Vreelandella piezotolerans: one gene and its partners. The protein of the gene in region 2 interacts with the protein of the main gene of each other region in a pairwise test. Links are inferred from orthologs where the notes say so. Each region holds a gene or a part of one and is shown on either strand. Other genes may lie near its edges.

What was found.
Region 1: the proteins of dnaE (region 2) and dnaQ interact in binary tests that used the Escherichia coli proteins (3 or more experiments, as listed by UniProt). The link is inferred for Vreelandella piezotolerans from one-to-one orthologs.
Region 3: the proteins of dnaE (region 2) and rplL interact in binary tests that used the Escherichia coli proteins (3 or more experiments, as listed by UniProt). The link is inferred for Vreelandella piezotolerans from one-to-one orthologs.

What each region holds. Positions count from the first base shown.
Region 1 is NZ_CP048602.1:1,846,422-1,849,571, reverse strand. What follows is about bases 131-3,130. They hold dnaQ (DNA polymerase III subunit epsilon), read right to left. Parts: upstream 2,000-3,130; coding sequence 1,262-1,999; downstream 131-1,261. Other genes in these bases: GYM47_RS08445 (class I SAM-dependent methyltransferase), read right to left, coding at 2,459-3,130; rnhA (ribonuclease HI), read right to left, coding at 1,981-2,466; nudC (NAD(+) diphosphatase), read right to left, coding at 493-1,269; GYM47_RS08465 (SCP2 sterol-binding domain-containing protein), read left to right, coding at 174-485. Outside these bases: protease SohB, read right to left, coding at 1-13; more of GYM47_RS08445, read right to left, coding at 3,131-3,150. UniProt on the Escherichia coli protein: DNA polymerase III is a complex, multichain enzyme responsible for most of the replicative synthesis in bacteria. The epsilon subunit contain the editing function and is a proofreading 3'-5' exonuclease.
Region 2 is NZ_CP048602.1:593,465-597,631, reverse strand. The notes cover bases 85-4,101. They hold dnaE (DNA polymerase III subunit alpha), read right to left. Parts: upstream 3,789-4,101; coding sequence 285-3,788; downstream 85-284. Other genes in these bases: rnhB (ribonuclease HII), read right to left, coding at 3,831-4,101; accA (acetyl-CoA carboxylase carboxyl transferase subunit alpha), read right to left, coding at 85-138. In the rest of the region: more of accA, read right to left, coding at 1-84; more of rnhB, read right to left, coding at 4,102-4,167. UniProt on the Escherichia coli protein: DNA polymerase III is a complex, multichain enzyme responsible for most of the replicative synthesis in bacteria. This DNA polymerase also exhibits 3' to 5' exonuclease activity. The alpha chain is the DNA polymerase catalytic subunit.
Region 3 is NZ_CP048602.1:195,332-198,410, forward strand. What follows is about bases 151-3,079. They hold rplL (50S ribosomal protein L7/L12), read left to right. Parts: upstream 151-1,393; coding sequence 1,394-1,765; downstream 1,766-3,079. Other genes in these bases: rplA (50S ribosomal protein L1), read left to right, coding at 151-476; rplJ (50S ribosomal protein L10), read left to right, coding at 775-1,281; rpoB (DNA-directed RNA polymerase subunit beta), read left to right, coding at 2,127-3,079. Outside these bases: more of rplA, read left to right, coding at 1-150. UniProt on the Escherichia coli protein: The binding site for several of the GTPase factors involved in protein synthesis (IF-2, EF-Tu, EF-G and RF3). Is thus essential for accurate translation.

The DNA of each region.
Region 1 (3,150 bases), 1.3 Mb from region 2 along the record:
CCCACTCAGCCATCGTCACTCTCCTCTGCTGTGTTTGAAACGTTTGCTTTTTTGTTATCAATCAAGCCTGCTTTTCGCGTTAGTGACCGCAGGCTTGATTAAAACAATTGTTTGAAATAATCTCATCCAAACATGGTACGTTAATCACACCACTCACACTTAGGAACGATCCTATGTCATCCACCACACTTGATAAGTTGCAATCTCGCTTTAACCCCGAGGCGGCCAAAGGGATGCACGAAGTCTTTCAGTTTCACTTCGCCGATGCGGGCAGTCACTACTTGGATATCCAGGATGGTACGCTCGGCGTGCATGAGGGCGAGCACGACGATCCGTCGGTCAGCCTGAGCATGAGTACGGACACGCTGAAGGGCATCATGAACGGTGAGATCAATGGCATGACGGCGTTCATGACCGGTAAATTGAAGGCCACCGGTAACGTCATGCTCGCCACCAAGCTGACCAGCCTGTTCCCCAGCCAATAAACACGTCCTACTCGCGCCACCTTGCTAAATGCGTTTCAATCAAGTCGCGAGAAATGGAGTAAGGCGGCGGCAGCGACGGAAGCTGCCGCGGCGAGAACCATGCAGCATCGCTAATCTCTACACCATCGATCCGAATGCGCTTTGTCGTGGCCTCGGCAAAAAAACCCAGCATGAGCGAGTGCGGGAAGGGCCACGCCTGACTATGGTGATATCGTAACCGATCCACGTGCACCCCTACCTCTTCGAAAATTTCTCGATGTACGGCCTCCTCCGCAGACTCCCCCGGTTCGATAAAACCGGCCAACGTGGAGTAGCGCCCAGGAGGAAAGCGCGGACTGCGCGCTAGCAGCATTGCCTCACCGCTGGTGACCAGCGTAATGATACAGGGCGAAATGCGCGGATAGTTACGGTGCCCACAGGAGTGACAGTGCATGGCAAACTCGGCTTCGAGCTTGGTGGCTCTTTCTCCGCAACGTCCGCAAAAACGGTGATTCTCCAGCCACGCACCCACTTGTAGTGCCGTCGATAGCAAGCTAAACCAGGATGCGGGCAACTGTCCCAGCCACTGTCGCCCCTCTATCCAGTCGTCGCCGGGTTGGGTTTCCACCAGCAGTGCCACCGGTTCATCGTACCAATAGCACAGTGGCTGCATCTGCTCAGTCCATGGTTGGAGAGGCTGCAGCGGCGATAGCTCACTCTTGATAGGCGCAGGCGCAATGTGACTGCGAGAGACACGTATCACACGCCCCTCTTTGACATGATGGGGGATTTGGCGCTTAAGCATCGGCAGCGGATCCGTCTAGCCAGCGCAACTGATGGGCCTCACATTTGGCCTGATGAGCTGCCCGCTCCTCTTGGGTGGGGCGAATGACACGCAGTTGCCCAGGCGACAGTGATAAGCGACGCACCGAAAGACCTTCGTTCGCTTCATTCTGCTGACGCTTGTCACTGCCGCTATCGGCATCCAAGGTCAGCGCCGTTTGGCCGCCGGTCATAGCCAGATACACATCGGCCAGTATTTCGGCGTCTAGCAAAGCGCCGTGAAGTACGCGGTGTCCATTGTCGATATCATAGCGTTTGCACAACGCGTCGAGATTATTACGTTGCCCCGGGTGCATTTCACGCGCCATGACCAACGTATCGAGGATTCGGCAATGGTCTCGCACCGGTCCGAGCGCGGGTGCCCGACGGCGTTTGTTGAGCATGCCTAGCTCATGGTCGATGAATCCGACATCGAAGGGGGCATTGTGAATGACCAACTCGGCCCCTTCGATGAACGCCCAAAACGCATCGGCGATCTCAGCAAATACAGGCTCGTTCGCTACTTTGGCATCATCGATGCCGTGGACCGCGACCACCTCAGCGTCGATATGGCGCTCGGGATTGATGTACTGATGGTAAGTCCGTCCGGTAAAACGACGATTGACCATCTCGACGGCACCAATCTCCACTAAACGGTGCCCATCTTTGGGATCGATACCCGTCGTTTCCGTATCTAGGATGACTTGACGCATGCCGCTCTCCTTTGATGTTCATCGATGGCTTCGTTGGCCAGCTCATCGGCACGCTCGTTGCCTGGATGGCCGCTATGCCCTTTCACCCAGTGCCACTCTACGCGATGGCGATGCGTCTCTTCATGAAGCGTTTTCCACAATTCGGCATTTTTGACAGGCTGCTTGGCCGCCGTTTTCCAGCCGCGTTTGACCCAGTTATGGATCCACTGGGTAATGCCCTGGCGGACGTATTGCGAGTCTGTCCATAACGCAACGCTGCAAGGCTTGTTCAAAGCACGCAGTGCCATGATCGCTGCCGTCAACTCCATGCGGTTGTTGGTGGTCTCGGCCTCATAGCCTTTCAATGTCTTTTGATGGGGTCCGCTTTCCAACACGACACCCCAGCCGCCTGGGCCCGGATTTCCTCGACAGGCCCCATCGGTATACACCGTTACCTGGGGCAGCCCCTCGGCTGCTTGCTTAATCACGTTCACTATCCTTTTTTAAACGACGCTGGCTCTTCGAGTGGCTCCAGGGAGCGCCCGTCCGTGTAGCGCCCAACGAAGAGGGCGCGATCGGAGCACTTAGACCAAATTTGACGCGCTGAACGGGGGCATGACGCTGGCGTCGTTGGGCTTGGATCATATAACTTTCGCCCAGCGGCAAATTATGCCGCCTCCCCCAAGCCTCCCAGCGCACACCGCAAGCTGTACTGAGTGGGCCACGAAAACAGCAGTAGTCTACGCGCTCAACCTCAAAGTCGACAAACGCCAACCAATCCTTTAAACGGTTCGCCGAACGCCAGTGGCCGTTCCAGGGGAAGGCCGTTTGTTGCTTGCGCCAGCGCTGTGTTAAGCCATTCAAACCGAGCGGGTTGAATCCAAACAGAACCAGAACGCCATTATCCGCCGTTACGCGAGCCGCCTCCCGAAGGGTATGGTGAGCCTCATGAAGGTGTTCCAGCCAGTGGTGAATGACCACCGTATCCAGGCAACGGTCAGGCAGTGCCCATTGATCCGGCGGGCACACCAACGAGGCATCGCTCTCTGCCAAGGCGCGGCTGGGAGCCCAGCGAATCGGGTGTGTAATCAATGACATACCCATCATTGCTGGCCCCATGCCCATTTCGAGACTGTGGCCGCCTTTGCGGCCTTCTACCACAGGGCCCAGGC
Region 2 (4,167 bases):
CTTGCGGCTCTTCTCCTCCAGCCGTGAAATCTCATCGGAGAGATTCACTTGGCTGTCAGAACTCACCAAACGCAGCTCCTCAATTTTTGCCTGGAGTTCGGCAACGGGCTGTTCAAAATCGAGATAGTTAGGATTCATCGGCTCTGCCTGTAAGCTGCCTATAAAAAAATAAGCCTTGTCGAAACGAGCATATTGGGCGCCATTATCGCACCCTGACCCTGCCACGCAAGGCAATGCCCGCTCAATTCCGTACGAGCGCCCTGGGGCGCTCGTACGCTAGGTGATTAACGGTAGCGTAACTGGACGCCTACCTGCCCTTGCACATCACGCAGCGCAAGCAGCAGATCATCGCTCGGCGCAACCTTCCACTCCTCGGCCAGCTCCAGCCAAGCGGTCGCGTCTGGATGGCGGTACTGCAACCGCACGGGGAGTCCGGTGTCATCCCGAAAAGGGGTCAAGCTATCTCGCAGGCTCTCGACCAATCGGCCATTGATCTGTCCGGCATCCAGCGCCAGCTCTACGGCTTGGCCGTAGCGCACGCGGGCCGTGACCATCGGCGTCACGTCTTTGCCGCGCAGCCGTAGGCCACCGGAAAAGTCGTCGCTGGAGACTTCGCCCTCCACGATGATCACTTGATCCGACTCGATTTGGCCGCGTAGCTGCTCGAAAAGTTCGCCAAACAGCGACGCTTCGATACGTCCGGTGCGGTCGTCCAGGGTGATGAATGCCATGGTATCGCCACGTTTGGACTTCATGGTGCGCATGGCGACCACCAAACCCGCTACCCGCTGCGGTTCCCGAGAGGGTTTCAAATCGCTGATACGCGTCGACACGAAGCGCTTGAGTTCGCGTTCGTACTCGTCGATGGGGTGCCCGGTCAGGTAGAGCCCCAGGGTGTCTTTTTCACCAGAGAGCCGCTCACGGTCCGTCCATTCGCGCACATGACGATACTCGGCGTAAACATCGCTGGCCTCTTCTTCGGCGACGAAGGCATCGCCAAACATGTCCATCATGCCCAGGTTCTGGTTGGCGTGATTTTGCGCTGCCGCCTTCAGTGCATCTTCCATCGCCGCGAACAGCACCGCCCGGTTAGGCCCCAGGTTATCCAACGCGCCAGAGCGTATCAGCGCTTCCAGGGTACGCTTGTTCATCCGTTTCGGATCGATGCGGCGGCAGAAGTCGAACAGATCCTTGAACGGTCCGTCCGCGTTTCGCGCTTCCACAATCGCGCCAATCGGGCCTTCCCCGACGCCACGTATCGCGCCCAAGCCGTACACCACCCGCCCATCGGTATCCACGGTGAACTTGTAGCCACCGACGTTGACATCCGGTGGCGTCACCGTCAGCTTCAAGTGACGACACTCTTCGATCAGCGGCACCACTTTGTCCAGGTTGTCCATCTCGGTGGACATCACCGCCGCCATGAAGGGCCCTGGGTAGTGAGCTTTGAGCCATGCGGTTTGATAAGACACCAGCGCGTAGGCCGCCGAGTGCGACTTGTTGAAACCGTAACCGGCAAACTTCTCCACCAAGTCGAAGATATTGCCCGCCAAGTCTTTGTCGATGCCGTTGGCGGCACACCCTTCCATGAAACCTGCCCGCTGCTTGGCCATCTCTTCGGGCTTTTTCTTACCCATGGCACGGCGCAGCATGTCGGCCTGCCCGAGGGTGTACCCCGCCATGACCTGGGCGATCTGCATGACCTGCTCTTGGTAGAGAATGATGCCGTAGGTAGGCGTCAACACCGGTTTCAACAGGTCGTGCTGATAATCCGGGTGTGGATAAGAGACTTCCGCCCGGCCATGTTTCCGGTTGATGAAGTCATCCACCATGCCCGACTGCAATGGACCGGGGCGGAACAGGGCTACCAAGGCGATCATATCGTCCAGGGAGTCGGGCAGCAGGCGCTTGATTAGCTCCTTCATACCGCGGGATTCCAACTGGAAGACCGCCGTGGTTTCTGCCCGCTTGAGCATCTCGAAGGTTTTGCCGTCGTCCAGGGGAATGGCGTCGATATTGAGCGGTCCCTGGCCGTTAGCGTCACGCACCTTGTCCACCATCTCAAGCGCCCAATCGATGATGGTGAGGGTACGCAAGCCCAGGAAGTCGAATTTGACCAGGCCGGCGTCTTCGATATCGTTCTTATCGAACTGCACCACCAAGCCCGCGCCGTCTTCATCGCATAGCAGGGGCGAAAAGTCGGTGAGTTTGGTGGGAGCGATCACCACCCCCCCTGCGTGTTTACCGGTACCCCGCGTGGTGCCCTCGAGTTTCAGGGCCATTTCCCAGATCTCTTCGGCCTCTTCGTCATTCTCGATGAACTCTTTGAGCGCGGGCTCCTGCTCGATGGCCTTGGCCAGCGTCATGCCCACTTCGAACGGGATCAGCTTGGAGAGCTTGTCACCCAGCGAGTAGGGCTTGCCCTGGGCACGGGCCACGTCGCGCACCACGGCTTTGGCCGCCATGGTGCCGAAGGTGACGATCTGGGACACCGCGTTACGACCGTAGCGGTCGGCCACGTACTCGATGACCCGGTCGCGCTTCTCCATGCAGAAGTCGACGTCGAAGTCGGGCATGGACACACGCTCAGGGTTAAGAAAGCGCTCGAACAGCAGATCGTAGCCGATGGGGTCGAGGTCGGTGATCTTCTGCGCGTAGGCCACTAGTGAACCCGCACCGGAGCCACGCCCTGGCCCCACCGGTACGTTGTTGTCCTTGGCCCACTGGATAAAGTCCATCACGATCAGGAAGTAGCCGGGGAAGCCCATCTGAATGATGACGTTGAGCTCGAACTCCAGCCGGTCGCGATAGCGCTGGTCGATCTCGCGAAACGTGTCGCTGTCTCTGGGGTACTGCTCGGCGGGAAACAGAAAATCGAGCCGCTCCGTTAGGCCATCGTGGGAGACCTTGCGAAAGAACTCATCCTGGGTCATGCCTTCGGGAATGCCGAACTCGGGCAGGAAGATCTCTCCCAGACGCACATCGACGCTGCAGCGCTCGGCGATCATCACGCTGTTTTCCAGCGCCTCGGGGATATCGGCAAACAGCGCCGCCATCTCGTCGGGGCTTTTGAGGTACTGCTCTTCGGTATAGCGGCGTTCGCGGCGCGGGTCGTCCAGGGCTTTACCCTCACCAATGGCGACGCGGGTTTCGTGGGCCCAGAAATCCTCACGCTCCAGAAAGCGCACGTCGTTGGTGGCGACGACCGGCGTGCCGGTCTCGATCGCCAACTGAACGCTAGCGTGTACGCAGGCCTCTTCCAGAGGGCGGCCGGTGCGGATGAGCTCCAGGTAGAAGCGGTCGGGAAACGCCTGCTGCCACTCTTCCAGCAGCTGGCGCGCTTCCCGCTCGTGCTCGGAGAGCAGATGGCGGCCAATCTCGCCTTCACGCCCGCCCGACAGGGCAATCAGACCTTCGCTCTGCGCCAATACCCACTGTTTATCGAGGATCGCCCGTCCCTGGCGCTGACCGTCGGTCCAGCCTTTGGAGATCAGTTCGGTCAGGTTACGGTAGCCCACGTCGTTCATCGCCAACAGCGTGATGCGATAGGGGTGCGCCTCATCATGGGGATTCGAGAGCCAGAGATCGCTACCGATGATCGGCTTCAGCCCGGCGCCCTGGGCGGCTTTGTAGAATTTGACCAAACCAAACAGGTTGGCTTCATCGGTGAGCGCCAGCGCCGGCATCCCGCGCTCAGCGGTCGTGCTGACCAGTGACTTGAGTTTGACCAAGCCATCGACCAGAGAGTATTCACTGTGCAAACGAAGATGAACGAACGGAACCGTCATGGGACTCTCAGCATTGAACGCTAAATGAAATGAAGTGTGCGACTACAGCAGCGCTAACTGGCGCTGTACGGGCGCGAAGCTCTTCCGGTGCTCGGCCAGTGCACCGTGGGCTTCCAGCGCCGCCAAGTGTTCCTTGGTGGGGTACCCTTTGTGGCGGGCAAACCCGTATTCAGGATAGCGCAGATCCAGCTCGGCCATTTGCGCATCCCGCGCCACCTTGGCCAGAATCGAGGCGGCGGCAATCGCGGGATGACGAGCGTCACCCTTCACCACGGCCTGCCCCGGCAGCGCATGCCCCGGCAGCCGATTGCCATCCACCAGCAAGTACTCGGCCTGGGGACGTAGGGCATCCACCGCGCGCCGCATGGCCAGATGCGTC
Region 3 (3,079 bases), 400 kb from region 2 along the record:
TTCGCGTAGCCGTCTTCACCCAAGGTGCCAATGCTGATGCGGCTAAAGAAGCCGGTGCTGACATCGTGGGTATGGACGATCTGGCTGAGCAAGTCAAAAAAGGCCAAATGGACTTCGACGTGGTCATCGCCTCTCCGGATGCGATGCGCGTTGTCGGTCAGTTGGGCCAAATTCTTGGTCCGCGTGGCCTGATGCCGAACCCGAAAGTAGGCACCGTGACGCCTGACGTGGCGACGGCGGTCAAAAATGCCAAAGCGGGTCAGGTGCGTTTCCGTACCGATAAGAACGGCATCATCCACACGACCCTAGGTAAAGTGGATTTTGACGCGGCGTCCGTTCAGGGCAACTTGGAAGCACTGGTAGCTGACCTGAAGAAGCTCAAGCCGAGCTCCTCCAAAGGCATCTACTTTAAGAAAATTACCCTGTCCACTACCATGGGCCCGGGTTTGACCATCGACCACTCTGCGCTGGTATAAGCGAGTCGTCGGCAGGTTTTAGTAAGTACCGAGCAAGAACTTTGCGGTCCCTCGCTAGGCAGTCAGTCGAGCGAGGCGCCGTCAAAGACCGCAGGTGCCGCCTCGTCTTTTGAGACGGGGCGGCTTAATCGCCCTAGAGCGCCTGCGCAGATGGTGTGGCCGCCAGTTGGTTAACGCTTTTCGCAAGCCGCTTTCTGGTGAGCACCATCCCCCAAGGCTTCCAAGGCCAGCAGTATGCCTTGGAAGAGATGGTAACCACCGGAGCCTTGATGGGTTCCGGCACGAAGGAGTGATCACTGTGCCACTAGCACTTGAAGGCAAGAAAGCGATTGTTGCCGAGGTCAGTGAAGCGGCCAAGGGCGCACTCTCCGTCGTAGTTGCCGATTCTCGTGGCGTTACGGTCAGCAAAATGACCGATCTGCGTAAGCAGGCCCGCGAGAACGGTGTAGAGCTTCGCGTTGTTCGTAACACGCTGGCTCGCCGCGCACTCGAAGGCACTCAGTGGGAGTGCCTGAACGAGAGCTTTGTTGGTCCTACTCTGCTGGCTTTCTCTACTGAGCATCCGGGCGCTGCCGCTCGTCTGTTCAAGGATTTCGCCAAAGATGAGAAGAACTTCGAAGTCAAAGCGTTGGCCTACGAAGGTGAGCTGATTCCGGCTGCTGACATCGATCGTCTAGCAACCCTGCCGACCTACGACGAGGCGATTGCCAAGTTGATGTCGGTCATGAAAGAAGCCTCCGCTGGCAAGCTGGTTCGTACTCTGGCCGCACTGCGCGACCAAAAGCAAGAAGCCGAAGCTGCCTAAGCAGCGTTTCTTGCAGGCGGCGTGAACGATCGAGTCGTAGCGTTGCCTGAACCAAGCAATGAACCCTGAGTTCTCGGTCGACCGAGACTCCCGCAAAGTTAGGAATGAAACAATGGCACTGACCAAAGACGATATCATCAATGCTGTAGCCGACATGTCCGTCATGGAAGTTGTCGAGCTGATCGAAGCGATGGAAGAGAAGTTCGGCGTTTCTGCAGCGGCGGCCGTGATGGCTGGTCCGGCTGCTGGCGGCGAAGCAGCTGCTGAAGAGCAGACTGAATTTGACCTGGTACTGGCATCTGCTGGTGACAAGAAAGTTAACGTCATCAAAGCCGTTCGTGAAATCACCGGTCTTGGCCTGAAAGAAGCCAAGGGTGCCGTTGACGGCGCGCCGGCGACCATCAAAGAAGCCATGTCTAAAGAAGACGCTGAAGCCGCTAAGAAGAAGCTGGAAGAAGCGGGCGCAACCGTCGAGCTCAAGTAATCCTTGTGCTGATGGCTTTACGCGCTGCGTAAGCTTCCACGGCTGGCGGCGGGCTATCCCGCTGCCGGCCTTTTTCTGTTGTAATATGCTGCAAGGCAACAGCAGAAGCGCTGCGGTAAAAAGCAGCAAAACAGTAAGACCGTTGTTGTGAAGCGTACGTTGTTGTGACGCGTCAGTTGTGAAGCGCGAGTGATGTTGGCAAGCGACAGCAAAGCGCGAACAGCACTACTGTAACACTGTTATCTATCAAGATTTTTGACGGCGAGCTACCGATTTAGGAGCTTGCTGTCTGCGTCTGAAACGCCCGCGGGGCAGATGACCACGCATCGGTCACCCATGGTGAACAAGCTGGGGAATACAGATGGCTTACTCATATACTGAGAAAAAACGCATCCGCAAGGATTTCGGCAAACTGCCCCAAGTGATGGATGTGCCTTACTTGCTGGCCATCCAGCTTGATTCCTACTACGACTTTCTCCAGCAGGATCGTTCGCCCGACGAGCGCCACGAGGTTGGCCTGCACGCGGCGTTCAAGTCCGTGTTCCCGATCGAGAGCTTCTCAGGCAATGCGGCCCTGGAGTACGTGAGCTACCGTTTCGGTACGCCAGCGTTCGATGTCAAAGAGTGTCAGCTGCGTGGCGTGACCTATTCCGCTCCGCTGCGTGTCAAGGTTCGCTTGATCATCTACGATCGCGACTCTTCGAACAAGGCCATCAAAGACATCAAAGAGCAGGAAGTCTACATGGGGGAGATCCCCCTGATGACCGAGAACGGTACCTTCGTCATCAACGGTACTGAGCGGGTTATCGTTTCTCAGCTCCACCGTTCGCCCGGTGTGTTCTTCGATCACGACAAAGGCAAGAGCCACTCCTCAGGGAAGTTGCTCTACTCTGCTCGCGTGATTCCTTACCGTGGCTCTTGGCTCGACTTCGAGTTCGACCCGAAAGACAACGTCTTCGTGCGTATCGACCGCCGCCGCAAACTGCCGGCTTCGGTATTGATGCGTGCGCTGGGCATGAGCACCGAAGAGATCCTCGACGAATTCTTCGAAACCAGCAAGTTCCACATCGAGAAGAGCGGTTTCTCGGTGGAGCTGGTACCGTCACGTCTGCGCGGTGAAACGGCCACGTTCGACATCAAAGATGGCGAAGGCGGCGTCATCGTCGAAGAGGGCCGTCGGATCACTCAGAAGCACATTCGTCAGCTTGAAAAAGCCGGCCTTGAGCGTCTGGAAGTGCCGATGGAGTACCTGTTCGGCAAAACGCTGGCCAAAGACCAAATCGATACCAAAACCGGTGAGCTGATCTGCCCGTG